DNA from 3 places in the Pseudoalteromonas undina genome. Region 3 is predicted to be linked to each of the others. Evidence: predicted binding sites of a transcription regulator. Region 3 holds the regulator's gene; each other region holds the start of a gene.
What was found. The regulator sigma-54, encoded in region 3, starts transcription at its own class of promoters, with help from an activator protein. The targets are predictions, from matches to a motif close to GTTGGCACGNNNNTNGNNT.

Region 1: a site for sigma-54 is predicted at 5,407-5,425, ahead of PUND_RS02825 (DUF1328 domain-containing protein). Genes of this name have one in related genera too.
Region 2: a site for sigma-54 is predicted at 3,465-3,483, ahead of PUND_RS05995 (flagellar basal body rod protein FlgF). Genes of this name have one in related genera too.

The regions. Positions count from the first base shown of each region.
Region 1 covers NZ_AHCF03000002.1:471,101-481,058, forward strand. Annotated here, with positions in the region: gene PUND_RS02795 (regulatory protein RecX) at 1-165, shown strand, start outside; gene alaS (alanine--tRNA ligase) at 185-2,785, shown strand; gene PUND_RS02805 (aspartate kinase) at 2,792-4,009, shown strand; gene csrA (carbon storage regulator CsrA) at 4,100-4,291, shown strand; gene PUND_RS02815 (YcxB family protein) at 4,345-4,812, opposite strand; gene PUND_RS02820 (hypothetical protein) at 4,947-5,138, opposite strand; gene PUND_RS02825 (DUF1328 domain-containing protein) at 5,189-5,362, opposite strand; gene PUND_RS02830 (OadG family protein) at 5,885-6,130, shown strand; gene oadA (sodium-extruding oxaloacetate decarboxylase subunit alpha) at 6,143-7,924, shown strand; gene PUND_RS02840 (sodium ion-translocating decarboxylase subunit beta) at 7,939-9,069, shown strand; gene PUND_RS02845 (aldo/keto reductase) at 9,209-9,958, shown strand, end outside.
Region 2 covers NZ_AHCF03000003.1:510,029-519,986, forward strand. Annotated here, with positions in the region: gene PUND_RS05970 (CheR family methyltransferase) at 1-342, shown strand, start outside; gene flgB (flagellar basal body rod protein FlgB) at 471-881, shown strand; gene flgC (flagellar basal body rod protein FlgC) at 884-1,315, shown strand; gene PUND_RS05985 (flagellar hook assembly protein FlgD) at 1,329-2,006, shown strand; gene flgE (flagellar hook protein FlgE) at 2,064-3,386, shown strand; gene PUND_RS05995 (flagellar basal body rod protein FlgF) at 3,519-4,262, shown strand; gene flgG (flagellar basal-body rod protein FlgG) at 4,284-5,072, shown strand; gene flgH (flagellar basal body L-ring protein FlgH) at 5,087-5,770, shown strand; gene PUND_RS06010 (flagellar basal body P-ring protein FlgI) at 5,783-6,877, shown strand; gene flgJ (flagellar assembly peptidoglycan hydrolase FlgJ) at 7,015-8,010, shown strand; gene flgK (flagellar hook-associated protein FlgK) at 8,012-9,958, shown strand, end outside.
Region 3 covers NZ_AHCF03000002.1:288,289-298,246, forward strand. Annotated here, with positions in the region: gene PUND_RS01955 (YgiQ family radical SAM protein) at 1-1,919, shown strand, start outside; gene mgtE (magnesium transporter) at 1,989-3,347, opposite strand; gene PUND_RS01965 (HPr family phosphocarrier protein) at 3,454-3,726, opposite strand; gene rapZ (RNase adapter RapZ) at 3,744-4,586, opposite strand; gene ptsN (PTS IIA-like nitrogen regulatory protein PtsN) at 4,606-5,058, opposite strand; gene hpf (ribosome hibernation promoting factor) at 5,063-5,350, opposite strand; gene PUND_RS01985 (RNA polymerase factor sigma-54) at 5,377-6,876, opposite strand; gene lptB (LPS export ABC transporter ATP-binding protein) at 6,946-7,671, opposite strand; gene lptA (lipopolysaccharide transport periplasmic protein LptA) at 7,668-8,207, opposite strand; gene lptC (LPS export ABC transporter periplasmic protein LptC) at 8,197-8,751, opposite strand; gene kdsC (3-deoxy-manno-octulosonate-8-phosphatase KdsC) at 8,748-9,299, opposite strand; gene PUND_RS02010 (KpsF/GutQ family sugar-phosphate isomerase) at 9,300-9,958, opposite strand, start outside.

The DNA of each region.
Region 1 (9,958 bases), 180 kb from region 3:
GAGCTGGAAATAGATTGGTTTGAGCTCGCGCAGGAAGCGTACAACAAAAAATATTCAACGACACCGGCAGACCTCGAGTACAAAGAAAAAGCTAAGCGCGTGCGCTACTTAATGTATCGAGGTTTTAGCTATGATCAAATAAATTTTGCAATGCAAGCACAGTAAATACAGGTGAGACTTTCACATGCAGCACATGACTACCGCACAGATTAGGCAACAGTTTTTAGACTTTTTTGCCAGCAAACAACACCAAGTTGTTCCTTCTAGTTCGCTTATACCGGGTAACGATGCCACGTTGTTATTTAATAATGCCGGTATGGTGCAATTTAAAGATGTATTTTTAGGCGCCGAAAGCCGCCCTTATACACGCGCAACTAGCTCTCAGCGTTGTGTGCGTGCTGGTGGTAAACACAACGATTTAGAAAATGTTGGTTACACAGCACGTCACCATACCTTTTTCGAAATGCTAGGTAATTTCAGCTTTGGTGATTACTTTAAGCAAGATGCAATTAAATTTGCGTGGGAGTTTTTAACTGAGGTTGTAAAACTACCAAAAGAAAAGCTGTTAGTGACCATTTACCATGATGACGAAGAAGCCTTTGGCTACTGGGCTAACGATATAGGCTTACCTGAAGATCGTATTATTCGTATTGCAACGAGCGATAATTTTTGGTCTATGGGTGATACCGGCCCTTGTGGTCCATGTTCTGAAATATTTTATGATCACGGTGAGCACATTTGGGGTGGTCCTCCGGGCACTCCTGAAGAAGATGGCGACCGTTTCATTGAAATTTGGAACTTAGTATTTATGCAATACAACCGTCAAAGCGACGGGACTATGGAGCCACTTCCTAAGCAATCTGTTGATACTGGTATGGGCCTTGAGCGTATTTCAGCTATTTTACAAGGTGTGCATTCAAACTACGAAATCGATTTATTCCAAGGCTTAATTGCCGCCGCTGCAAGCGTTACTAATGCACAAGATATGGATGATAAGTCGCTTCGCGTGGTGGCGGATCATATTCGTTCGTGTGCGTTTTTAATTTCAGATGGGGTTATGCCATCAAATGAAGGCCGTGGTTATGTATTGCGTCGTATTATTCGTCGTGCAGTACGTCACGGTAATAAGTTAGGTGCTAAAGGCGCGTTTTTCTATAAATTGGTTGCTGCACTTATTGAGCAAATGGGTCAAGCGTACCCAGAGCTTGCTAAGCAACAAGAAATTATTGAAAAAGTACTGCGTATTGAGGAAGAGCAGTTTGGTAAAACGCTTGAGCGTGGTTTAGCTATTTTAGAAGAAAGCTTGAGTGATTTAACCGGGGATGTGATCCCAGGTGACTTAGTATTTAAACTTTACGATACCTATGGTTTCCCTGCCGATTTAACAGCTGATGTAGCGCGTGAGCGCCAAATGACCATTGACCATCAAGGTTTTGAAGCATGCATGGCAGTGCAACGTAAAACAGCACAGCAAGCGGGCAAATTTGGTGCAGATTATAATGAGCAATTAAAATCAGATAAGCACACTGATTTTAAAGGCTACGATAGCAATCATTATCGTGGCACTGTGATTGAGATTTTTGCCGGTGGCGAATCTGTATCGTTATTAGAAGATGGTCAGCAAGGTATTATTGTTTTAGACCGTACTCCGTTTTACGCTGAATCAGGCGGCCAAATTGGTGATAGCGGAACAATTACTGTTGCCGGTGGTGAGTTTAATGTAACCAATACCACTAAATTGGGTAATGCTTTTGCTCATCATGGAACAGTTCAAGGGCGTATTGGCGTTAACGATAAAGTGGATGCGACAATTGACGATGCGCGTCGTGAAAGCATTAAGAAAAATCACACAGCTACGCACATTTTACATGAAGCATTGCGTCAGCTTTTAGGTGAGCACGTATCGCAAAAAGGCTCACTTGTGCAGCCAGATCGTCTGCGTTTTGACTTCTCACATTTTGAAGCGGTGACCAAACAAGAACTGCGCGAAATTGAACGTGTAGTAAATGACGAAATTCGTCGTAACTTTGCACTTAACACTGAGCTAATGGCAATTGATGATGCTAAAGCAAAAGGTGCTATGGCATTGTTTGGCGAAAAGTACGATGACGAAGTACGTGTAGTAACCATAGGTGATTACTCAATTGAGCTTTGTGGTGGTACACACGTAGAGCGTGCAGGTGACATTGGTTTATTCAAAATTGTATCTGAAAGCGGTATTGCTGCCGGTGTTCGTCGTATTGAAGCGGTAACCGGTGCAGAAGCAATCGCTTATGTTAATGAACAAGAACAGCAATTAGCAGATGTTGCAGCGCTTGTAAAAGGTGACAGTGCGTCAGTACTTGAAAAAGTAACTGCCTTACTTGAAAAGTCGAAAGGACTTGAAAAGCAAGTTGCCCAACTTAACGATAAACTAGCCAGTGCGGCAGGTGCATCGTTACTTGATTCAGTGGTTGAAATTAATGGGGTTAAATTGTTAGTTGCCAACGTTGAAGGAACTGAATCAAAAGCGCTTCGTGGCATGGTTGATGATCTTAAAAATAAGATTGGCTCAGGCGTAATTGCTTTAGGTGTTGCCAGCGGTGATAAAGTAAGCCTAATTGCGGGTGTAACTAAAGACTTAACCGGTAAAGTAAAAGCGGGTGAGTTAGTTAACCACATGGCAGGCCAAGTAGGTGGTAAAGGCGGCGGTCGTCCAGATATGGCGCAAGCGGGTGGTTCTGAGCCACAAAACTTAACTGCAGCACTTGATAGCGTAACAGCTTGGTTAACTGAGCGTACTTAAGCTTAAGTGGCACTTATAGTTCAAAAATTTGGCGGCACTTCGGTAGGCTCAATAGAGCGTATTGAAGCGGTCGCCGACCTTGTTGTTAAAACTAAGCAACAAGGCCACCAAGTGGTGGTGGTGCTTTCGGCAATGTCGGGAGAAACCAATCGCTTAATTAATCTTGCCAAACAAATCGACTCTCGCCCGAGTAGTCGTGAACTCGATGTATTACTCAGTACCGGTGAACAAGTCTCTATAGCTTTATTAGCGATGGCTATTATTAAACGCGGCCATTCTGCGGTAAGCTTGTTAGCCGATCAGGTGAATATATTAACCGATAACATGTTCGGTAAAGCCCGTGTAGAAGACGTGGCTGCAACGCGTTTAAAACATGAACTTGAACATAACCGTATTGCTATTATTGCCGGCTTTCAGGGGCGCGATATTGAGGGCAACGTGACTACGCTTGGGCGTGGTGGCACCGATACCTCTGCGGTTGAAATAGCGGGTGCAATAAAAGCGGATGAATGTCAGATCTATACTGATGTTGATGGCGTATATACAACAGATCCTCGTATTGAACCTAATGCACGACGTTTAAGCCATGTAACCTTTGCCGAAATGCTTGAGCTGGCTAGTTTAGGTGCTAAAGTGCTACATATTCGCTCTGTAGAGTCGGCTGGTAAGCACAATGTACCATTAAGAGTGTTATCTAGCTTTAAACCTGATGAAGGTACATTAATTAGTTTTGAGGAGAGCGATGTGGCGAGTAACGTTGTGTCGGGTATTGCATTTAATCGAGACGAGTGTTTGATTAAGGTACATGGAGTACCGCAAGGCACTAAAGAGCTTGCAAAAATTTTGAAACTTTTTGCAGATAATGGCATCGAAATAGATATGATTAATCAAATTAATCATAAAGTTGAAAAAGTCGACTATGCTTTTACTGTGCATTTAAATGATTATTTAAACGCACTTGATTTGTTAACGGCTGAGCAACAGCAATTTGACGCACAGGCAATTGACGGATTAACTAATGTGGCGAAAGTGTCAGCTGTAGGTATGGGGATGAAATCTCATTCTGGGGTAGCGAGTTTATTTTTTGATTCGTTAGCACAAGAGAACATTGATGTGATGTTTGTTTCAACCTCAGAGATAAAGATTTCAGTTTTAATAGATGAAAAATACCTCGAGCTGGCTGTTCGTGCATTACATAAGACATTTTTAACAGAAAATGAATAGATTGAGAGTTTTTACTTACTTTTTAGTCTAATTTTAATTAAAATGTGTGTGCGGAATCTTATAATTTTATTGGAACATGGGAGCAAGAGAATGCTAATACTAACTCGTAGAGTAGGCGAGACCCTGATGATTGGTGACGAAGTAACCGTTACTGTTCTGGGTGTTAAAGGAAATCAAGTTCGTATCGGTGTTAACGCACCTAAAGACGTATCAGTTCATCGTGAAGAAATTTACATGCGCATACAAGCTGAAAAGTCTAACCCTAATCCGGGCAATGCTTAATCAACATAGTATAAAATGTGCTAGTTAATAACTATGACATTTGTAAAAGCCACTCATTGAGTGGCTTTTTTGTGTATAAAATCAATCGTTTCTTCGTCGAGTATTGCCTTAGAAATGTATTGCATACCGCTTTTACTTTTTAACAATAGGCCGCAATCTGTAGTAATTACTTCATTAATGTCGTGCCAAGCTAACTGGTAATTCTTGTAATGATTGGTTGATTTTATTCCGTCCTCGTCGAAGGTAAGGGTTACTTCAGAGCCTGACGCTCTGCTAAGCATTTGCCTTGTTACCCACCAAGGGCGGCGATAATAAAAAGCAATGCACTCAAGTAAAGCTAACATAAGCAAGAATGTACCAAGGTAATGATCGCCTAAACCATAAATGCCAAATAATCCTAAAACCACAAGTAGCGCCAATAAAAAGTATTTAGGTTGTGCACGCTTACTATAAGGCAGCGATTGGTCGAAGCATTCATAAAAATAAGGTTTATCGAGTTTATAAGTTGTTGTAAAGACCATGTGTTTGCACTTAAAAGCTATTTTTTATTATTTTAGCTTAATGCGAAGCTTAAAAGGGGAAATGACTAGAAACTATTTATATTTTAGGCATAAAAAAACGACCCGTAGGTCGTTTCTTAGCTAAATAAATAATATTAGCAATTTGTCTCTTCGGCATTAACGCCTTCTTTTACTTCTTCACAGGTATCTTCTACCTTGTTTTGAACATCTGTCACGGCTTCGTCAATACGCTCACCGGCTTCTTCTGCATGATTGTCTTCACAACCCATAATAAATGCACTTGCGAATAGACCAATAGCTGCTGCTTTAAGTGTTGATGATTTCATAATGTAATTCCTTGTATATAAATTTAAAAAGAGAGTTCGTTGTTTCTTATCTACCTGGGGCTTTTACCACGTAAAGCGCCAGAGACAAGTGAAATAACCAGTAAAACTAAAAAGATAAAAAATATGATCTTAGCAATTCCTGCTGCGGCTCCTGCAATACCACCAAATCCTAAAACGGCTGCGATTAGTGCGATCACCAAAAATGTAATTGTCCAGCGTAACATTGTCATCTCCTTGATTTATCTAAGTTAAAGTGTTGTTTTTATATAAGCGAGTAATGTGCCAGTATTTTATTTTGTTTTAAATCAATGGTTTATTTCGGTTTTTCGCGATTGGCTTTATATTGAGTTGGTAATTTTTACGATCTTATCGGTAACTTATTCACAGTTGTCTCTGATGAGATAATAAATAGTTGTTGCTGCTCTTTGCTTTGGTAAGACCAATTAACATTTGTTTTGAAGGTTATTAGTGGGTTAGTACAATAGGTTTGTTTTATATGTGTTTTTACAAAGTATTAGTGTTTTTATATATTCTTTGTTTATAACGAACATTTTTAGCATCTATATATCTGGGTTAAATAAGCTATTTTAGGTGGTGTTAACCTTGTTGGTGATATGTTACTTTTAGATTAATTGGTTTTACCAATTTACAACGTGTAGACAAGAGAATAGTTTTTGTTACTATTGGTGAATAGTTATTTAAATAAACCGATTTTTTATGTGTTTGGTTTTAAACAGGGGAGAATTATGGATATAGGGGCTTTACTCACAACTGCAGGCAATTTAATGCTAACAGGCATGGTGGGTGTGTTTGTATTTCTTTCTTTATTGATTGGTGCAGTGACACTCATGTCTAAGCTGGCTAGCAAGTTTTCTCAGCCAGAACTAGAAGCATCACAGAGAACACCATCTTTTAAATCTCAAGGTGTGCCAAATGAGCACATCGCTGCAATTAGTGCTGCCATTGCTCAGTACAAAACAAATAATAATTAGAGGAGCATACCAATGGCTAAATTAAAAATAACAGAACTCGTACTTCGTGACGCACATCAGTCGCTCTTAGCTACCCGCATGCGATTAGACGACATGTTACCTATTGCAAAAAAAATTGATGACGCAGGTTATTGGTCTATAGAATCTTGGGGTGGAGCTACCTTTGATTCATGTATTCGTTATTTAGGTGAAGATCCATGGGAGCGTATTCGCGCGCTTAAAAAAGCGATGCCAAATACACCACAGCAAATGCTACTTCGTGGTCAGAACTTATTGGGATATCGCCATTATGCTGATGATGTGGTTGAGAAGTTTGTTGAGCGCGCTCACAAAAATGGCGTAGACGTATTTCGTATTTTTGATGCCATGAATGATGTACGTAACTTAGAAACTGCCATAAAAGCGGCGGTTAAAGTAGGGGCACATGCACAAGGTACAATTTCTTACACAGTAAGCCCTGTACATACATTAGATATGTGGTTAACACTTGCTAAGCAGCTTGAAGAATTGGGTTGTCATTCAATTTGTATTAAAGATATGGCAGGATTGCTTAAGCCTTACGATGCAGAAGAACTCATTAAAGCGTTAAAAGAAACGGTTTCCATACCTATTGCAATGCAATGCCATGCAACAACGGGTTTAAGCACCGCTACTTATCAAAAAGCGATTGATGCCGGCATTGATATGCTCGACACAGCTGTATCGTCTATGAGTATGACTTATGGTCATTCAGCAACTGAAACAATTGCAGCAATCGTTGAAGGGACCGAGCGTGATACCGGGCTTGATTTAAACCACCTAGAAGAAATTGCCGCTTACTTTAGAGACGTACGTAAAAAGTACGCTGCGTTTGAAGGCAGCTTAAAAGGTGTCGATGGCCGAATTTTATTAGCCCAAGTGCCAGGTGGTATGTTAACTAACATGGAAAACCAGCTTAAAGAGCAAGGTGCTGCTGATAAACTAAACGAAGTGCTACTTGAAATTCCACGAGTACGTGAAGATTTAGGCTTTATTCCACTTGTTACACCTACCTCACAAATTGTTGGTACTCAAGCGGTATTAAATGTACTCACTGGTGAGCGTTATAAAACCATTACCAAAGAAACTGCTGGCGTATTAAAAGGTGAGTATGGTTCAACACCTGCACCAATGAATAAAGAGCTTCAAGAGCGCGTACTTGATGGCAGTGAAGCAATTACCTGTCGCCCTGCAGATATTATTAAACCTGAACTTGAAACTTTAGAAGCTGAGTTAAGCAAGCTTGCGCAGGAGCAAGGGCTAACTTTAGCCGATGAGCAAATTGATGATGTGCTTACCTATGCATTATTTCCACAGATTGGTTTGAAATTTATTAAAAACCGTAACAATCCTGATGCATTTGAGCCTGTTCCTAGCGCTGATGATAACGCCAATAAAGCACCTGAAAAATCAGCGGCAAACAATAAAAGCGTTAAGGCAGAGCAATACAGCGTTAAAGTAGACGGTAAAGTATACGATGTCGTGGTTGCTCAAGGTGGTGAGCTTAAAGAGGTAACGTTAAAAGACTCAGAGCATATTCCACAGTCAGCATCGGTTGCCTCGGGTGAAACTCTAAATGCACCACTGGCCGGTAATATTTTTAAAATTAAAGTAAAACCCGGTCAGGTAGTCAATGAAGGTGATGTGGTAATTATTATGGAAGCCATGAAAATGGAAACCGAAGTACGCGCCATGCATACCGGTACGATTGCTGAGGTGCTTGTTTCTGAGGGCGATTCAGTGTCAACCGGCGATGCAATGATTGCACTAGCTTAAGGAGTAAATAGAGGATGGATGGTATTTTAAACCTCTGGCATGCCACAGGCATTGCTAACTTTACATTTCCTGGGCTGATCATGATTGCCGTTGGTTGTTTGCTATTATTTTTAGCAATTGCCAAAAACTTTGAGCCGTTATTACTACTGCCCATTGGTTTCGGAGCTATTTTAACTAATATTCCAGTAGCTGGTTTATCAGATCCAGGTGGCTTACTTTACTATGTTTATTATGTTGGTATTGATACCGGTATTTTTCCGCTATTAATATTTATGGGAGTGGGGGCCTTAACTGATTTTAGTGCCTTGATTGCCAACCCGCGTATGTTGCTATTAGGTGCGGCAGCGCAGTTTGGTATTTTTGCGACGTTATTTGGCGCTATTTTACTTAACTTTATTCCGGGATTTGAATTTAGCTTACAAGATGCTTCTGCAATTGCGATTATTGGTGGTGCAGATGGGCCAACCGCTATCTTTTTAGCGTCAAAGCTGGCCCCTGATTTACTGGGCGCTATAGCGGTGGCTGCATACTCGTACATGGCGTTGGTTCCTATTATTCAGCCACCTATTATGCGTGCGTTTACAACGCCTGAAGAACGTAAAATTCAAATGCCAGAACTGCGTAAAGTATCTAAAAAGGAAAAAATTATTTTCCCACTGATGGTGCTTACCTTAACTGCTATATTCTTACCTGCGGCAATTCCGCTGGTAGGTATGTTCTGTTTAGGTAACTTAATGCGTGAGTCGGGTGTAGTTGATAGGCTCAGCAACAGTGCGCAAAACGAAATCATTAATATCACCACTATATTTCTAGGACTTGCAGTGGGCTCTAAACTTGCTGCCGAGCAGTTCTTAACAGTAGAAACTATTGGTATTTTGGTACTGGGTGCACTGGCGTTTGCTATTGGTACAGCCTCAGGTGTATTTATGGCTAAAGGCTTAAATAAGATATCAAAAACCCCCATAAACCCATTAATTGGTGCTGCGGGTGTATCCGCTGTGCCTATGGCAGCACGTGTTGTTAATAAGGTTGGGCTTGAAAATAACCCGCATAACTTCTTATTAATGCATGCCATGGGGCCTAATGTTGCAGGGGTGCTTGGTAGTGCTGTTGCGGCAGGTATTTTACTCGCTCTTGTGGGTTAAATATAATTTAGACTCAACCTATTAGCGCAGTTTACTGCGCTTTTTTTTGCATAAAATTCACTGTTTTGACTTAAGCGGTTTCTTGTATAGGGTTTTTTGTTTAAAGTAATCACTCTTCATTTTTTAAAGGGCTGTCAAAATGTTACACACTCCGCTGGCAAAATATCTCCCGAATGTAAGCAAACTTGTTTTTGGCTGTATGGGTTTGGGAGGCGCATGGAATAAAGATGCGATTACCAGTGCGCATTTACAACAAACTCATTCATGCATAGATGCCGCCATTGAAGGCGGAATTAATTTTTTCGATCATGCTGATATTTATACCTTAGGCAAAGCCGAACATGTTTTTGGTCAAGCTCTGGCTGAGCGACCAGAACTTAGAGAGAAAATGTATATTCAGTCTAAGTGTGGTATTCGCTTTGCTGATGATAAAAACCCACAACGTTATGACTTTTCAGCTGATTGGATTGAGCGCTCAGTAGAGGGCTCATTAAAGCGATTAAATACCGAATATTTAGATATACTTATGCTGCATCGCCCAGATCCTTTAATGGAAGTAGAGGAAGTTGCACAAGTATTTAGTTGTTTAAAAGAAAGTGGCAAAGTGCGTCATTTTGCGGTGTCTAATATGTCGCAATATCAAATACGGTTTTTGCAACGCGCTTTAGATATGCCGATTGTGGCAAATCAAATCGAAGCGAGTTTACAAAAACATCAATGGGTTGATGAAGGCGTTTATGTGGGTAATGCCGATGGCAAGGATATTAACTTTACCCCAGGCAATATTGAATATTGCCGTGAGCATGAAATTCAGATTCAAAGTTGGGGCAGTTTATGCCAAGGCTTATACTCTGGTGGTGATTTATCAAAGGCCTCGCCTGCAGATATT
Region 2 (9,958 bases), on a different contig from region 3:
GCACTGGCTCGCGGGCTATCTGCTGAGCGTCGTAAGAAGTTTTTTAAAGATAGCGGCAATGGTATGGCACAAGTGGTTGACTCATTGAAAAAGCAAGTGAGCTTTAGGCATTTAAATTTACTCGACTCGTACGCTTTGATGGGTAAGTTCGATATTATATTTTGCCGTAATGTTTTAATTTATTTTTCACCTGAGGTGAAAGCCAAAATAATTGCACAATTTTCTCAAGCACTTAACCCTAAGGGGTATTTATTTTTAGGTGCGTCGGAATCTATGTCTGGTTTGAGTACCGAATTTGATATGGTGCGTTGTAACCCCGGGATTATTTACCAAAAAAAATAACTACCGTTTACACCCCCCCCCTCCTAAAAACGGCGCTATAGCGTCGTTTTTTGTTTTTATCGTCACTATTTTCATTGCTGGCTTACTTATTGCTTTATTGGTACTAAGTCAATTTTTTGGAGATAGTTATGGCTATCAGTTTTGATAAAGCATTAGGCGTGCATCCGCATGCGATGTTAATCCGTTCGCAAAGAGCAGAAATGCTCGCTACTAATATCGCAAATGCTGATACGCCCGGCTATAAAGCAAAAGATATCGACTTTGCCTCAGCATTAAAAACGGCAAAGTCTAACCAACTAAGCGGCAATACGATGGTAAGAACCAACGAAAAACACATTGCCGGTGGTACCCGTAGTGTAGGTGGAAATGAACTATTTCGTACGCCAAATCAAACAGATACAGGTGATGGTAACTCTGTTGATATACAAGTGGAACGGAACTTGTATACACAGAATGCTATGGAGTATCAGGCCAGTGTCCAGTTTCTTAATGGTAAATTTAAAGGCCTGAAAAAAGCCCTCGGTAGTCAAGGAGCCTAATTATGAGTTTATATAATGTGTTTGATATTGCAGGTTCGGGTATGAGCGCGCAAAACGTGCGATTAAATACCACCGCAAGTAATATCTCTAATGCCAATACAATTAGCTCTTCACAAAATGAAACGTACCGAGCGCGACAACCTGTATTTGCTGCGGAGCTAACAAAAGCGTCAGCGTCAGCAAGCAACCCACAGGGCTCTGCCGTTGGTGTGAAAGTGTTAGGAGTGGTTGAGAGTGATAAACCACTACAAATTGAATATAACCCAAACCACCCGAGTGCGGATGAAAATGGTTACATTTATAAACCCAACGTGAATGTTGTTGAGGAGATGGCAAATATGATTTCTGCATCTCGCTCTTATCAGACAAATGTTCAAGTTGCTGATGCAGCTAAGCAAATGTTAAGTAAAACACTGCTGTTAGGTCAGCGGTAACTGAGGGTAGCTCATGAGTAACGATATTAGTACTTCTTCATCCTACATGGACTCTTTACGTTGGCAAGATAAGCAAGTGCCACAAAAAGAGGATAGTGATGCGTTAACCCAAGAAGATTTCTTTTCGTTGTTAACACAGCAGTTGTCATATCAAGATCCCAGCAAACCAGCTGATAACGATCAGATGATTGCACAAATGACAAACTTTACCATGGCTGAAGGAATATCAAATTTAAACTCTAATTTTGAGTCTTTAGCCGCGTCGATGACATCAAATTCGGCATTGCAAGCATCAACACTGGTTGGCAAACAAGCGCTGTTGGAATCGAATACACTTGAGCTTAATGAGTCGGGTGAATCAAGAGGTTCTGTTGTAGCTGAAAAGCCAGTCGATAGTTTAATGATTCGCATTGAAGATGCATCCGGGCAGTTGGTTAAAACTATAGATTTAGGCACTCAGCCCGCAGGAGCCATTCGTTTTGCATGGGATGGTAAAAATGAAGCGGGTGAACGGCTACCACCTGGTGAATACAACATCAAAGCAGAAGGTAGCACAAATGGGGAATTTTCAAGCCTTCCGTTAGCTACATTCAAAAATATTGAAAGTGTTAATATTAATGGCTCAAGCGGCATTATTATTAACACAAAAGAAGGTGCGGTTAGGCTGACTGATGTCGCAGAAATCGCGTAATAGATTTTATGTATTTTTTAGCCATCGGGCTAAATACTTTTAGGTTAGAGGTTAATTATGAGCTTCAATATTGCATTAACAGGCCTTGCTGCCGCACAAAAAGATTTAGATGTTACCGCCAATAACATTGCCAACGTAAATACCACGGGCTTTAAAGAGTCTCGCGCTGAATTTGCTGATGTATACGCATCTTCGGTATTTAGCGCAGGTAAAACGAAAAATGGTGATGGTGTGCAAACCACCATGGTTGCTCAGCAGTTTCATCAAGGGTCGCTGCAGTTTACTAATAACTCACTGGATTTAGCGATCACAGGTGAGGGTTACTTTGCAACAAGTAATGACTTAGGCTCTTTAGATTTTAGTTATACTCGCGCAGGTGCGTTTAAGCTTAATAAAGACAACTTTGTAGTTGATGCTAAAGGAAACTTCTTACAGAGTTTTCCGGTGAATGAGGTTACAGGCAGTACCACTTCGGTTAGTTTAAGTACATCTTCTGCATTGCAAATACCTGATTCATCAGGCTCTCCGCGCTCTACTTCAAACGTATATACGTCGTTCAATGTTGATTCGCGTGACGATGTTATAGCTGTGCCATTTGATGCAACAGATGGCACTACTTATAACTCTTCGACTTCAACCACAGTTTACGACTCACTAGGTGAGCCGCATGTAATGCAGTTTTATTTTGTTAAAACTGCACCAAACGAATGGCAAGTGCATGGTACATTGGATCAAAAACCGTTTGATGCTACCGGTGCCGCAACGGCAACTCCAAGCCCACTTAGTACGTTTGGATTTAACGCAAGCGGTACGCCAGAAACAACCAATGGCGCACCTATTACAGGAAGTACCTTTGATGATGTAAATTTAAATACTGCTAACTTTTCAGGATTATTAACCAACGGTGCACAGTTTAATGACATTGCAATTCAGTGGCGTGACGAGGCAGGTACTGCAGGTAAAATACCTACTCAATATGCAAATCGATTTGAAGTAAAAGCACTAGAGCAAGATGGTGCGACAGTGGGTCGCTTAGCGGGTATTGACATTGGTACTGATGGAAAAGTCGTTGCATCGTACAGTAATGGCGACACTTCATATTTGGGTCAAGTAGCCATGGTTAGGTTTGCAAACTCACAAGGTTTACAACAGGTGGGTGATACTTCATGGAAAAAAAGTTTAACCTCAGGTGAGCCTATAGCAGGAGAACCGGGAACAGGAACTTTAGGCAAAGTCAATTCTTCAGCGCTCGAGCAATCAAATACAAACTTAACCACAGAGCTGGTTGATTTGATTAGTGCGCAGCGTAACTTCCAAGCAAACTCTCGTGCGCTTGAAGTGAATTCAACGCTTCAACAAAATATCTTACAGATCCGATAATCATATTTTGATTTATAAAGGCTGCTTAATGCAGCCTTTTTTATTCCTCCTTAAAATCTTATTCATACTTAAATTTAATCTGGCACTTATATTGCATTTACCCATATATAGATTTCTTAATGAGTCGATGTTATGGATAAAATGGTCTACATAGCGGCATCTGGCGCTAAACAAAGCATGCAAGGGCTTGCTCTTAAAGCCAATAATTTGGCAAATGCGAATACCACTGGGTTTAAATCTGATTTTGCGCAAGCGCGATCAATGCAGGCTTTCGGTGAAGGTTTGCCGACTCGTGTTTTTGCTATGCAAGAGCGCCCAGGATCTAACATGACATCGGGCGGTATTGTGGAAACAGGTCGCAGCCTTGATATCGCTATGAGCGATAACGCCTGGCTGAGTGTTCAGGATGCCTCTGGTAATGAAGCCTATACAAAAGTGGGCTCGTTAAATATCACTGCTGAAGGTATGTTGACTACCAGCGACGGTCGTCAAGTTATTGGCGAAGGTGGGCCTGTCATATTACCTGTACCGATTGAAAAAATTGAATTTAGCAAAGATGGCACTATTCAAGTACGCCCTCAAGGTGCACCGGCTAACTTTTTAGAAGAAGTTGATCGGCTAAAAGTGGTTGATGCAAACAACGCCACGCTCGAGAAGGGTAACGATGGCTTATTCAGAGCTAAACCAGGCCAAATAGTTGAAACATCAGCCAATGTACAAGTATTAGGTGGCACATTAGAAAAATCGAATGTAAATCCTGTGCATGAAATGGTCGATATGATCAGTCACCAACGCCAATTTGAATTACAAGTAAAACTGATGAAAACAGCTGAAGAGATTGACGAACGTCAAGAACAGCTGATGCGCATCGTTTAACTTTAACGTGAGGATATTATTATGAATCCAGCATTATGGATAAGTAAAACAGGGCTTGACGCTCAACAAACTGATATATCGGTTATATCAAATAACTTAGCGAACGCCAGTACAGTGGGTTACAAAAAAAGCCGCGCTATTTTCGAAGACTTACTCTACCAAAATATTAATCAACCAGGCGGTCGCTCATCGCAAGACACCGAAATGCCGTCAGGCTTAATGCTTGGTGCGGGTACTAAGGTAGTGGCTAACCAAAAAAACTTTTCGCAAGGTAATATGCTCACTACTGAAAATTCATTAGATTGGATGATTTCTGGTCCTGGCTTTTTTGAAGTATTGCAACCAGATGGCAATATTGCTTATTCGCGTAACGGCCAGTTTACTACCGACGGCGACGGGCGTGTTGTAACCTCGGGCGCTGGTTATGTTGTTCAGCCTGAAATGAATGTACCTGACGATGCACAGTCGATCACCGTATCTCAAGATGGTGAAGTGTCAGTTCGCGTAAAAGGTCAGGCCGAAAACGTGGTTATTGGTCAAATCACGATTAGTGATTTTATTAATCCGTCGGGCCTTGAGCCTATAGGGCAAAACTTATATACCGAAACCGCGGTAAGCGGTGCGCCTGTTCAAGGTAACCCGGGTGTTGAAGGTTTAGGTACGATTATTCAAGGTTCACTTGAAACATCAAATGTAAATGTGACCGAAGAGTTAGTTAATTTGATTGAAACGCAGCGCGTTTATGAGATGAACTCAAAAGTTATCTCAGCCGTTGATGAAATGATGAGTTATATCAATCAACAGTTATAGTTTTGGGGGATTGTATGCGTAATATTATGTTATTTACAGTAGGAACTTTACTATTAAGTGGTTGTGTAGCTACACAAAATAATGAGGTAGTACAAGACGATCCCTATTATGCACCTATGTATCCAGAGCCTAATATGGAGCCAGTAGTCGCAACCGGCTCTTTGTTCAGTACTCAATTATCGAATGATCTATATGCCGATAAAAAAGCACTGCGAACAGGCGATATCATTACTGTTAAATTACAAGAGTCGACCCAAGCGACTAAAGCAGCTAAAACAGAAACGGATAAAGAAACCGATGCCAGCCTCGACCCTGTAATTGGTTTAGGTGGTTTACCGGTAAATATTGGCGGCGATAGCATTCAATTTGGTATTGGCAGTGACTCCTCATTTAAAGGTGACTCAAAATCAAATCAATCAAATAGCTTAGTTGGCGATATTTCGGTTAACGTGATGCGAGTACTACCAAATGGTAATTTAGTAATTCGCGGTGAAAAATGGCTAACGTTAAATACCGGTGAAGAATTTATTCGCCTAGAAGGGTTAGTGCGTCCGCAAGATGTCAATGCCGATAATACTGTTGAGTCTAATCGAATTGCGAATGCACGTATTCAGTATTCAGGTAAGGGTCAAACTCAAGAGGCACAAAGCCCGGGTTGGTTAACGCGTTTCTTTAGTAGCTCATTGTTTCCCTTTTAGAGGACATTCGACATGAATGGTTTTAAAGTTTTTTGTTTTATGGTGCTACTAGGCTGGCAATTTACTGCCAGTGCTGAGCGAATTAAAGATGTATCTATGGTCGAAGGGGTGCGGTCAAACCAATTAGTCGGGTATGGATTGGTAGTGGGTTTACCGGGAACTGGTGAGCAAAGCCGTTTTACCGAGCAAAGCTTTAAAGGCATGCTCAATAGTTTTGGTATTACGTTACCAGCTAGTTTAAAGCCAAAAATTAAAAATGTTGCAGCGGTTGCTGTTCATGCTGAACTCCCGCCATTTAGAAAGCCAGGGCAGACTATTGATATAACCGTATCATCGATTGGCAGTGCAGGCAGCTTGCGCGGTGGCACATTATTACAAACATTCTTAAAAGGGGTTGATGGTAATGTTTACGCCATCGCTCAAGGCAGTTTAATTGTAGGTGGCCTAGGTGCTGAGGGGCTTGATGGTAGTCGCGTTGTGATTAATACGCCAACGGTAGGGCGTGTGCCAAATGGTGCAACCGTTGAGCGTGCTGTTAAAAGCCCATTTATGCAAAACGACTATATTACTTTTAATTTAAACCGCCCTGATTTTACTACTGCGAAACGTTTAGAGAAAACCATTAATGATTTAATTGGTCCAAATAGCGCTCAAGCACTCGATGCAGCCTCTATTCGCGTTATTGCCCCACGTGATGCCTCGCAGCGCGTATCGTACTTATCAACTCTTGAAAACTTAGAGTTTAAACCGGCAGATACTTCGGCAAAAATAATTGTTAATTCGCGTACTGGCACCATTGTTATTGGCAAAAATGTAAAATTACAACCTGCGGCAATTACCCACGGTGGTTTAACAGTAACGATTGCGGAACAACAAAATGTAGCGCAGCCAAATCCTTTAGCAGAGGGTGAAACCGTGGTTACTCAGCAAAGTATTATTGATGTTAATCAAGATGATTCACGCGCTTTTGTATTTGACCCTGGTGTAAGTCTTGATGACTTAGTACGTGCAATTAATGAAGTTGGCGCTGCCCCGGGTGATTTAATGGCTATTCTTGAAGCACTAAAAGAAGCCGGTGCAATTAATGGTCAACTTGTTGTAATTTAATCTTTTAAAAAACACCGTTTAAAATTTTATTGCGGTGTTTTTTACTTTTTATTCCTGCTTACTCCTACCCTTGAAAGTCTCGCTGGCTCAATTATTGCATTGCTTTAGATATTATTAATTATTGTGTCAAAAAGCCGATGGAAACAAATCATCTAGATAAGCAAAACTTTTTTGATTTAGGCAACTTAGACTCTTTGCGTCGAGATGCTTTAAACAGCGGTGATGCATCAACCGATGCATCTAAAGCGGCGTTAAAAAAAGCGGCGGCACAATTTGAAGCTATATTCACCCAAATGCTGCTTAAAAGTATGCGTAAAGCCAATGAGGCTTTTGAAGATAAAGAAAGCCCGTTTAATGCTAGTGGCGTTAAGTTTTTTGAAGAAATGCACGACCAACAGATGGCTTCAGAGCTTTCATCAAATGGCTCTTTGGGTCTTGCAGATTTAATTGTGCAGCAATTATCGCCAGATGGAAAAAACTTTATGCCAGGCTCTGTTCTTCGCACAACGTCAGATTTCTTTAGTGACCAACGTGCGGGTAGCACCTTACCTCATCAAGAAAACCAAAAGGTCACTGAAAAAGTACCGCTCGTTGATTCAACTGAAAAAAGCGAACAAAACATAGCGTCTGGCACATTTGAAAATGCTGAGGAATTTGTAAGCACCGTGTGGGAACACGCAAAAACAGCGGCTAAAAAAATTGGTTTAAATCCGGCGGTTATGGTCGCACAAGCAGCATTAGAAACTGGCTGGGGTAAACATATTATTAGTAAAGGTGATGGTAATAGCTCAAACAATTTATTCAATATTAAGTCAGATAAAAGTTGGCAGGGTGAAAAGGCCAGTAAAGTCACTTTAGAGTTTGAGCAAGGTGCTGCAGTTAAAAAGCAAGCAAGCTTTAGAGCGTATGATTCGATAAAAGATAGCGTGAATGATTTTGTGGATTTTTTAACACAGAACCCGCGCTATCAAGATGCATTAAACAATACGGCAAAGCCGCATAAATTTTTAGACTCTTTACAGCAAGCTGGTTATGCAACCGATCCTAACTATGCAGACAAAATAAAAAGAGTGCTGAACAGTAACGAATTGAAGAATATCGCCACAAGCGTGATCCGCCAGGGAGTAGAGTAACATGTCGTTTAATTTATTAAATATTGCTAATTCAGGAATAAGAGCAAACTCTGAGTTATTGCAAACGACAAGTAAAAACATTGCAAACGTTAATACCGAAGGGTATGTACGTGAGCGCACCGAATTTACCACCATGATTGATAATCAGGTAGGCCGTGGTCAAACGTATCGTTTATTGAATGAGTTTGCGCAAAAGCAATTAAACCGAGATACTTCAAATAAAAGTTTTTTTGATCAATTTGTTAGTGAAGCGAGTCGGGTTGATCAAATTTTTTCAGAAAAATCAAACAGCTTATCAACTAGTATCAACTCAATGTTTAATAACGTGCAAGAAGCTCTTAATCAACCTTCATCAACAGTTGCTCGTTCGTTGGTGATGAGTGATGCGCAAAACCTGATTGATCAAATGGATCGGCTTGCAGGTATCGTTTCAGAGCAAAAAGCGGTGGTTAATGAGCAATTAGAGATTTTTTCAGAAGAGGCGAATACGTTAATCGAAAGTATTAGTTCGTTAAATCAAGAAATTGCGGGTGTTCATGGTACTAAAAACGAAGCCGATGCGAGCTCAGCTTACAATGAGCGTGATAAAGCAATACGTGATTTATCTGAGCTGATTGATATAGAAACACTTGATGGCCCTAATGGTGAAAAACAAGTGTTTATGGGTACAGGTGAAGCGGTTGTTATGCAAAATGGGTCATTTAACTTATTTTCGATCAGTGGCGATCCTGATGCTAACTTTAAAGAGCTACGTTTAGATGTAAATGGCGGTAAGGCTGTGCCATTAGATATAGACCCTACTAAACTCAAAGGTAAAATTGGCGGTTTATTGGCATTTAGAGACGATATTTTGGTGCCTGCACAAAATCAAATAGGCCAGATGGGTATTGCGCTTGCTGATTCGTTTAATCAGCAAAACCGTCTAGGTATGGATGCAAACGGTGAGCTCGGAGGGGATATTTTTGATATCCCAACGGTCAGTGCTTTTGTTTATCAAGCAAACACCGGAACAGCTAATATGTCAGCAACCGTTGAGGCAGGTAAAGGCAGTGAACTGCCAGCCAGTGACTTTGTGATTACATATACAGGTAATCCTAACGAAGTAAGTATTCAGCCAATTGATAATAAAGGTGAACCTTTAGGCACAGCCTCTTTAGCAACTATCCCACCCAGTGGCATTATCGATTCAGCAGCTATCACCAGCGGGGAGTCGTTTGGTTTAAAGCTAAACGTAACCGGAGCCGGTAATGCCGGTGACCAATTTCAGGTAAAACTTAATAGTGGCGCGGCTGGCAATATATCGCTGACAACAGGTCGAGGTGAGGACATTGCATTGGCCTCCCCAATTAGAACATCAGACGGCCTTGATAATACAGGTACAGGGACTATTTCACCGGGTAATGTTACCGATGTAACCACTGGCAGCTTTAGTAATCCTTTGGGTTTAGCAAATGGCCCTATTAGCATTGTTAAAACAGCTAATGCTAACGAATATCAACTTACTGATGGTAATGGCACAACTACGTTTACAGTTACACCGCCTGCTAACAATATACTCGCTCAAGCCGGGGCACCATACGATGGTTATGGTTTTGACTTTAATATTGAAGGCGTACCAGCAATGGGCGATACCTTTAATTTAGAATTTAATGAAGGCGGTTTTGATGATAACCGCAACGGCCAAAAACTTGCTGACTTACAAAATACTGATTTAGTACGTCAAAATGTAGTAGCGAGCGCATCAGCTGATAATCATAAAACATTGAATCAGGCCTATGCTGGATTAGTCACCGATGTTGGTGTGGTAACCAGTCAAGCAAAAACCAATGGTGCTGCATTTGATGCTTTAGCACAACAATCAGAAGCCTGGTACGAATCGTTGTCGGGCGTAAACTTAGATGAAGAGGCGGCTAATTTGCTGCGCTTCCAGCAATCTTATGCTGCTTCT
Region 3 (9,958 bases):
TGGCATTGGGTAAGCCTAACTTATTTTTTGGTATTACAGCCGGTAACATGGATTCGATGATCAATCGTTACACCGCTGAAAAACGAATGCGCCATGATGATGCTTACACACCGGGAAATGTAGGTGGCAAACGCCCCGATCGCGCCGTGATCATATACTCGCAACGTTGTCGTGAAGCCTATAAAGATGTGCCGCTCGTGTTAGGGGGCATTGAAGCCAGCTTGCGTCGTATTGCTCATTACGACTATTGGCAAGAAAAAGTACGTCGTAGCGTATTATTTGACGCTAAAGGCGATATTTTAATTTATGGTAATGCCGAACGCCCGTTAGTTGAAGTGGCGCATCGTATCGCTGCGGGTGAAACCATAGATACCATACAAGATGTGAGAGGCACGGCGGTTATTCGTAAAGAGCCTTTACCCGGTTGGCGTGGCAGTGATTCAACAGCCATTGATAAAATTGGTAAAATAGACCCTATTCCTAATCCTTATGGGGCGGATGATGTGGGTTGTGCTAAATCAGAATTTAAGCAAGCGGGTATTGATTTAAAAGCCGAAGCTGCAAAACCAATTACCATACAGCCTGCGCGTCCTAAGCCATGGGAAAAAACTTACGTTAAGTTACCCGCTTTTGAGCAGGTCAGTGTTAATAAACCATTGTATGCCCATGCATCGCGTATTTTACACCAAGAAACCAACCCTGGTTGTGCAAGAGCGTTGTTTCAGCGTCATGGCGATCGCTCTATTTGGGTGAATCCGCCAGCCTATCCACTTGAAACCCAAGAAATGGATGATGTGTTTGGTTTACCGTATCAGCGTATTCCGCACCCAAGTTATGGCGACGACAAAATCCCTGCTTACGATATGATTAAAACGTCGGTAAACATAATGCGCGGTTGTTTTGGCGGCTGTTCGTTCTGTTCTATTACTGAGCATGAAGGGCGAATAATTCAAAGCCGATCTCAAGAATCAATTATTGAAGAGATTGAGCAAATTAGAGATAAAGTGCCAGGCTTTACTGGGGTTATTTCTGATTTAGGCGGACCAACCGCAAATATGTACAAACTGCGTTGTACCAGTAAAAAAGCAGAGAGTACCTGTCGCCGCTTGTCGTGTGTGTATCCTGATATTTGTAAGCATATGGATACTGATCATACCCCGACTATCGATTTATATAAAAAGGCGCGTGAGGTTAAAGGGATCAAAAAGATCTTAATTGCTTCAGGTGTGCGTTATGACCTTGCCGTACGTGATCCTCGTTACGTTAAAGAGTTAGTAACTCATCATGTTGGTGGGTATTTAAAAATTGCACCAGAGCACACTGAAGATGGCCCATTATCTAAGATGATGAAGCCGGGTATGGGTGCTTACGATGAATTTAAAGCGCTATTTGATAAGTACTCTAAAGAAGCGGGTAAAAAGCAGTATTTAATTCCATACTTTATTTCTGCTCACCCAGGGACTAAAGACGAAGACATGGTTAATATGGCTTTGTGGCTGAAATCGAATGACTTTAAGCTTGATCAAGTGCAAAACTTTTATCCGTCACCGATGGCTAATGCGACCACCATTTATCATACTGAAATGAACTCGCTACGCAATATTAAAAATAATACTGAGCAAGTTGCGGTGCCAAAGGGCGCGCGCCAGCGTCGTTTGCATAAAGCAATTTTACGTTACCATGATCCTGCCGGTTGGCCAATGATCCGTGAAGCCCTTCGTAACATGGGCAAAGCTAAACTCATTGGTAAAGGTCCAAATTGCTTAGTGCCAGAAGAAGGCAGAGATGAAAGGCAAGCCAAAGGCGGTAAAGGTAACAAGGGCGGTCGCCCTGCGCTTACTCGTCATACTGGCTTTAGTCAGTTTAAAAAAGCCAACACTAAACCTAAGGTGGGCGGTAATCGCCAGCGCGCAAGGTAAAGTAATTATCGGCTTAAACAAAAACACCGCGTATTGACGCGGTGTTTTTATTTATAAAAAGATTAGAGCCTAAATCAATAACCAAGTTGCAGTGCCTAAAAAGGCAAATATACCAACAATATCAGTTACTGTGGTTAGTACCACACTGCCTGCCAGTGCTGGATCTATTTTCATTTTTTTAAGTAATAGTGGGATACTAGCACCCGCAATACCTGCTGCAACTAAATTCATAAACATAGCAAACGCTAAAACACCACCGAGTTTGAAATCCCATTGCCAAAGCGCAACGACACCGGCAATTAGGATAGACCAAACCATACCGTTAATCGCGCCGATAGCGAGTTCTTTTAATAATAAAAAACGTTGGTTAGTTTGGTTGATATGGCCCACCGCGATACCGCGAATAACCAAAGTTAAGGTTTGGCTGCCTGCAACCCCACCCATTGACGGGACAATGCCATTGAGCACAGCAAGAATTGGTAATATAGCTAAGGTGTTTTCAAAAAAGCTCGCCACAATTGCAGCCAGCAATGCAGTTAGTAAGTTTACACCTAGCCAAATTGAGCGCTTTTTAGAGCTTTTTAAGACCGGCGCAAAGGTATCTTCTTCATCATCAAGACCCGCTAAGCTTAATAAGCTATGCTCTGCATCTTCACGGATAACATCAACGATATCATCTATAGTAATACGACCAAGCAAATGCGCGTTGTCATCGACAACTGGTGCCGATATCCAGTTATGTCGTTCAAATAGTTGCGCTACTTCGCTTTCATCCATTGAAATAGGAATAGATTCACACTCTTCATCCATTAAATCCTGAACAATTTTTTCAGGGGGATTAGTTAATAAAGTGCTCAGCGATAAGGCGCCTAAAAAACAGTTATGTTTATCTACAACGTATAAGTCATCGGTGCCCTCTGGCAGTTCACCGCGTAAGCGAATATAACGTAGTACAACATCTAGAGTTACATCAGGGCGAATAGTTACGGTATCGATATTCATCAAGGCGCCAGCAGAGCGCTCTTGGTAAGATAGAGCTTGTGTTGCACGCTCCCTATCTTGAATATCCATAGCACTAACAACGTCTTTATATACGGTGTCTGGTAGGCTACGTAGTACTTCCCCTAAATCATCATGGCCCATGTCTTCTGTTGCAGCAGCAATGTGCTCAGGTGCCATTTGCGCAATAATACCCAAGCGTACGTCTTCAGAGAGCTCTTCAAGTACATCACCCTGTACATCAGGATCAACCAGTTGCCAGAGCATGCGACGAATTTTATGGGGAGATGATTCTAAAAGAAGTGCGGTATCACAAGGTGCCGTTTTTGCCAGCATGCGCCTAACTTGAACAAATTGACCACTATTTAGTGACTTAGTCACCTGTTTTAGTTGTTGTAGTGGAATATCTTGTTCTAAAGCTTCAGGCATTGGCGTCCTTAATTAAATTTTATTACACGATGATGGGGTATCGCTTTATCTTACTTTATATCAGTAAACTACCTCAACCACTATTAACCTTAGCTTATAAGCAGGATTACTCTTGCTCATTAAATCGTTGGTCAATGAGCTCACCTATTGCATTAAGTGCAGGTTCTGCGTCAGGGCCCTCACATACTACCTTAACTTCTTTGCCTTGACTGCTTTCGAGTAACATAAGTGCTAATACACTGTCGCCAGCGGCTTGTTTATCATCTTGAAATAACGTGATTGAGGCATCAAATTGCACAGAAAGCTGTGCCAGCACCGTAGCCGCTCTGGCATGCAGGCCTAACTTGTTTTTTATTAAAAATGTGTTTTCTAACCGCATTAATATTCTCTCAAGCTTTATTCTTGTTCTCGATGGCGAATTTTTACATTAGGATGACTCATTGCAAAGCTTTCACCTATAGTTTGCGCTAAATAAACTGAGCGGTGTTGCCCTCCGGTACAGCCAATAGCTATGGTCAAATAGCTGCGGTTATTTCTTTCTAAATGAGGCAGCCATGTTTGCACGAATGTTTGAATTTGCCATGTAAATTTTTGTACTATGCTGTGGCTGGCTAGGTAGTCTTTTACTGGTTGATCTAACCCTGTGAGTGGCTTAAGTTCAGGCTCCCAATGCGGGTTTGGTAAAAAGCGAGCGTCAAATACATAATCTGCTTCTTTGGGTATACCGTGCTTAAAACCAAATGACTCAAAGGTAATGATCAGTTGTTTGTCTTTTTTACCGAGTATTTTTTCACGAATAGATTCAGCCAGCTGATGCACACTTAAATCCGTAGTATCAATCATATAATCGGCACGGTTAATGAGTACATCAAGGAGTTGTTTTTCTTTTTTTATTGCTAAATCAAGTGGCAGTGAGTCAATCGAAAGAGGATGAAGACGCCGTGTTTCTGAAAAGCGTTTAATTAAGGTTTGATCGTCACTGTCTAAATAAAACACCGTTGGCTTAGTAAAACCAGGTAAATATTCAATGATTTCATTAAACTGTTGCTGCTCTTTAGGTAAATTACGCACATCAACACTTACGGCTATTTTGTTGTAGCTGTCGGAAACACTACGAACAAGAGATGGCAATAAATTTAAAGGAATATTATCTACACAATAATAACCTAAATCCTCAACAACACGCAGCGCAACAGATTTACCAGAACCTGAGCGACCACTTATAATTATTAATTCCATTTATCACCCTTAATTGTTACTACGGTTGACTTACAATTACTTGATACAGCTCATTGTCGGATTTTGCCGCTCGTAATTGCTTACAAAATTCTTTATCGTTGAGCTTTTCTGCTATAGTGGCTAAGGTTTTTAAATGCTGCTTATTGTCACCATCAGGTACAATTAAGGCAACAAAAATATCGACCGGTCTGTTATCTATCGCATCAAAATTAATAGCCGTTTCGCTCACTAATATAAGTGCAAGAGGCTCTTGTACACCACTCATACGACCATGTGGAATTGCAATTCCTCGACCTATACCTGTACTCCCTAGTTTTTCTCTGGCGGTTAACGCGTTAAGAATATCTTGTTGTGTTAAATAGGGCAGTTTATTGTGAGCCAATTCACTGATAAATTCTAAAATTCTTTTTTTACTATTAAAAAGGACCGCAGCTTTACTGCAGTCCTGACAGATAAGTGAGCTTAATTTCATAGTGTTAGTGTCGAGCAAGTTTCTCTTTGTGTTTAATTACTTGACGATCTAGCTTGTCAATCAGCGAGTCTATAGCGGCATACATATCTTGGTGTTCAGTAGAAGCAAAAATCTCAGCGCCACTAACATGAACGGTTGCTTCGGCTTTTTGGTTTAGTTTTTCTACATCGAGAATAACGTGCACATTCGTTATGTGATCAGTGTGCCTCTGTAACTTCGAAAATTTACTATTTACGTAGTCTCTAAGCGAGTCGGTAATATCTACATGGCGACCAGTTAAATTCAGTTGCATAAACATTTTCCTCTTTGTTGTACGCCTTAAATCAAACTTTTACGTTGATTAGACGGGGGAATAGCTAGAGATTCGCGATACTTTGCAATAGTTCTCCTTGCTACTTTAATTCCTTGCTCAGCCAATATATCTGCAATTTTACTATCACTCAATGGTTTAGCTGAGTTTTCTGCAGCGATTAATTTTTTAATTAATGCGCGTATTGCTGTAGATGAACATTCGCCACCATTTTCAGTGCTTACATGGCTTGAAAAGAAATATTTAAGCTCAAAAATACCGCGTGGTGTGTGCATGTATTTTTGCGTAGTAACACGTGAAATAGTCGATTCGTGCATTTCTACCATTTCGGCCACGTCATTAAGTACCATAGGCTTCATCGCCTCAGGACCATGTTCAAAAAAGGCCTGTTGTTGCTGCACAATACAGTTAGTTACTTTAAGCAGTGTGTCGTTTCTACTTTCTAAGCTTTTTATAAACCATTTAGCTTCTTGTAAGTGTGAGCGAATAAACTGGCTATCGCCGCTTGATTTAACCGTACGCGACATAGCTGCATATTGGCTGTTTACCCTAATTTTAGGCATACTATCTGGGTTTAGTTCAACCACCCAACGGCCTTTTACTTTTTTAACCGACACATCAGGAATAACGTACTCAGACTCTTCTCTAACAATAGTGTCAGCGGGTTTTGGACTCAGCGTGTGAATTAACGTCATGACCTCTTTAAGCTCATCTTCTTTAAGCTTAGTTTTTTTCATTAATGTGCGATAATCACGCGCAGCCAGTAAGTCAATGTGATCAGTTAAGATCATTTTTGTTTCGCTTAAAAAAGGCGTGTCTTGATCAAACTGATTCAATTGAATACACAAACACTCTTGTAAACTACGCGCGGCTATTCCTACCGGATCAAATAACTGAATACGCTTTAATACGGCTTCTATTTCATCAAGTTCAACTTCATCTTCTATGTCGTTTTCTTGATTAAAACTTTCTAATATTTCTTCACAGCTAAGGGTTAAAATACCAGAATCGTCCACGGCTTCTACGATTGCAATCGCGATGGCTTCATCAGTAGGGCTAAACGGTGTCAGTTGCAATTGCCACATTAAATATTCATGTAGCGTTTCAGTTGAAGAGCCTTGATAAATTGATTCATCTTCAGGCATTGGTCCTGATGAAGAGGCCGGTGCTGCGCTCATGTATTCATCCCATGTAACATCCATTGCCATATCATCGCTAATGGTGTCTTTGGTCATGGCTTCGCCGCTATCTTGCTCATATTCGCTAGGTTTTTCATCAGCTGAAGCACTTAGCGTTGATTCATCGGTATCGGCTTTTTGTTCGTTTTTACCCGCAGCATCTTCACTGTAATCTTGTTCTTCAACTTCAAGCAAGGGATTACTATCGAGTGCTTCTTGAATTTCTTGCTGGAGATCCAATGTACTGAGCTGCAATAAGCGAATTGCTTGTTGCAACTGTGGAGTCATTGTAAGTTGCTGGCCCATGCGCAGCTGTAATGATTGCCTCATTTATCTCTAACAATCCTTTTAAATTAGTATGATTAATCTTAGCAGATGCTTAGTGGAATAACACACATATTAGAGCTTGAACTGCTCGCCCAAATAAACATCGCGTACTGTTTTATCGTTTAATACATATTCTGGAGTGCCTGATGCAATTAACTCCCCATGAGAAACTATGTAGGCTTTTTCACAAACATCAAGTGTTTCGCGGACGTTGTGATCTGTGATCAATACGCCAATTCCTCGGTTTTTAAGGTGCTCTATAATCTTTTTAATATCTAATACAGAGATAGGATCAACCCCTGCAAAGGGTTCGTCTAGTAGTATAAATTTAGGATTTGCTGCTAATGCTCGCGCAATTTCAACACGGCGACGCTCACCACCTGACAGAGCCATACCTTGGCTGTCACGAATATGCTGAATACTAAATTCATCAAGTAAATTATTTAAGGTATCTTCACGTTGTTGCTTATTGAGCCCTTTACGTGTTTCTAATATAGCCATTAAGTTTTGATAAACCGTCAGCTTTCTAAAAATAGATGATTCTTGTGGTAAATATCCTATCCCTAGGCGAGCTCGACTGTGCATTGGTAATAAAGTGATATCTTGATCATCGATTGATATTTTACCTTTATCGCTAGGTACAAGGCCTACAATCATGTAAAAGGTCGTAGTTTTACCTGCGCCATTGGGGCCAAGTAAGCCGACAATGCTGCCAGCTTCAACTTCTAGGCCAACGTTTTTCACCACTTCACGGCCTTTATAGCTTTTTGCTAGTAGCTCTGCTTTTAATGTGCTCATGGTTGGCCTTTATCGTCTTCTTTTTTGTTTTCAACAGGCACTAAAATAGTGTGTACACGGTCTGTTGAGTTTTCGTCTTTTTCTGCGCTAATTAACTGCTGCTCTATATCGTAGGTGATACTTTTAGCAGTTATTTTTTGACCTGCTTGAGCAATACTGGCATCGCCGATTAAGGTTAAAAAACGTTGCGAAACATCGTAACGCACTTCATTCGCACTGGCACTCATGATGGTGCCATCTGCTTGTGTTTCTTCAAAATATGCAGGGCTGCCTGTGGCAATTAATAATTGCTTGTTATCGCCTAAGTCATCGCGTTTATGCACTTCTAAACGGTCAGCTGTGATACGGCGATTACCATGAATAATTTCAACATTTTTCTCAAAAATGCCCACGTTTTCTTTTAATTGACCTTCCTGCCTGTCAGCACTAATTGAGATTTGATTAGCCGCAGGGGCTTCAGTGGTTTCCTCTGCATGGCTATGAAATGCAATCAGTAATGAAGGAACAATTAGAATTTTAAATAGGTTATTGGTCATAATATAGGGTTCGCGTATGGTTAATAAGTTTAATCACTTCGGTTTTTAAATCGGCCTCAAGGCCTTTGCCTGTGATTTTTAAATTAGGTCCTGTAATAACGACAGGCTGCTCTGACTGCATAGTGAGTAGTTTTATATCTACATTGATGCTATCGGCTGTGATCGTATCGATCATGGCGTTATCGGCTAAATTTAGCGCTTTTACATTGCCCTCTAATACGAGTTGACGATCGTCGTAGAGGGTGGCCTCATCAGCGTTAATACGCCATGTTTGCTGCTCGTTGTATAACGTAAATATAGGTTTTTCAAAAAAGGTAAAACCAAGTTGTTGGTATAACTCCATTTTTACCGCAGTTACTTTGTGGCTTATTTTACCTTGCTCATTATAAGCGGTTTGTTTTAGCTCAATCGCAGTGTAATCAGGCTTAGCAATAGTTTGAGTTTGTTCATCCGCAATAATATCTACCTGAGAAAAATAAGGATACCAAAGCCAAACCATACAGCTTATGAATAAGATGCTCAGTATAATGCGAGCTACATTCATGAACTGGTTCCTTGGCTAGTAAGTGGCTTATTGTTTTCAAGCATCAGTAAATCTGTTAACTCTCTTACTGCGCCAAAGCCGCCTGGCAACTGAGTGACATAATGCGATAAACGTTTAATCAGTGGGTGGGCGTCGTTTACGGCTACTGCAAACCCGACTTTTTCCATCACTGGCATGTCAGGGCCATCGTCACCAATGTAAGCTATTTGCTCATCGCTGAGCGCTAATTTTTGTTTTAATTCTTGATAGGCAATGAGTTTGTCTTCTTGGCCTTGGTATATATGTTGTACGGTTAAATTGCTCATACGTTGTTGAACTATTTTTGAGTGACGACCTGTGATCACGGCAACTTCAAAACCACTATTAATAAGGGCTTTAATGCCAAACCCGTCTTTGGTATTAAAGGCTTTGAGCTCTTCACCTTGGTTGCCAAGATAAATGCGCCCATCAGAAAACACACCATCAATATCGCAAATTAATAATTTTATTTTTTTTGCGCGCGCTTTTGCATCATCACTTAACGGCTGATAAAGATCTTCAAACTGCATTTATAGCACCCCCGCTTTTAGTAAGTCTTGCATATTTAGTGCGCCAATGGGCTGATTATGCTCATTAATCACAATTAAACCATTAATACGTTTTTGTTCCATAATGTTCAGTGCTTCAGCCGCGAGTATGTCTTGTGTGGCTGTTGTACATGACTTTGTCATCACAACATTAATTTCTGTGCTGTGTATATCAATACGTTGCTCTAAAATACGGCGTAAATCACCATCGGTAAACAACCCCGATAATTGCTGATTACTATTTATAATAGCGGTCATGCCAAGCCCTTTGGCTGACATTTCAATTAAGGCGTCTTTAATGGTTTGCGTTTCATTAATAATAGGCGTGTGAATACCGCTGTGCATTACATCTTTTAAGGTTAAGAGTAAGCGTTTGCCTAAACTGCCACCTGGATGCGACAGTGCAAAATCATCAGCGGTAAAACCACGGGCTTCTAATAATGCTACCGCCATAGCATCGCCCATAGCGAGTGTTGCTGTGGTACTTGCTGTTGGCGCTAAGCCTAATGAGCAGGCTTCTTGTTCAACTTTAATACACACATGCACATTTGCCAATGTTGCCATGGTTGACGTTTCGTTGCCTGTCATAGCAATCATTTTTGCGCCAATGCGTTTTAATACCGGAATAATATTAAGCACTT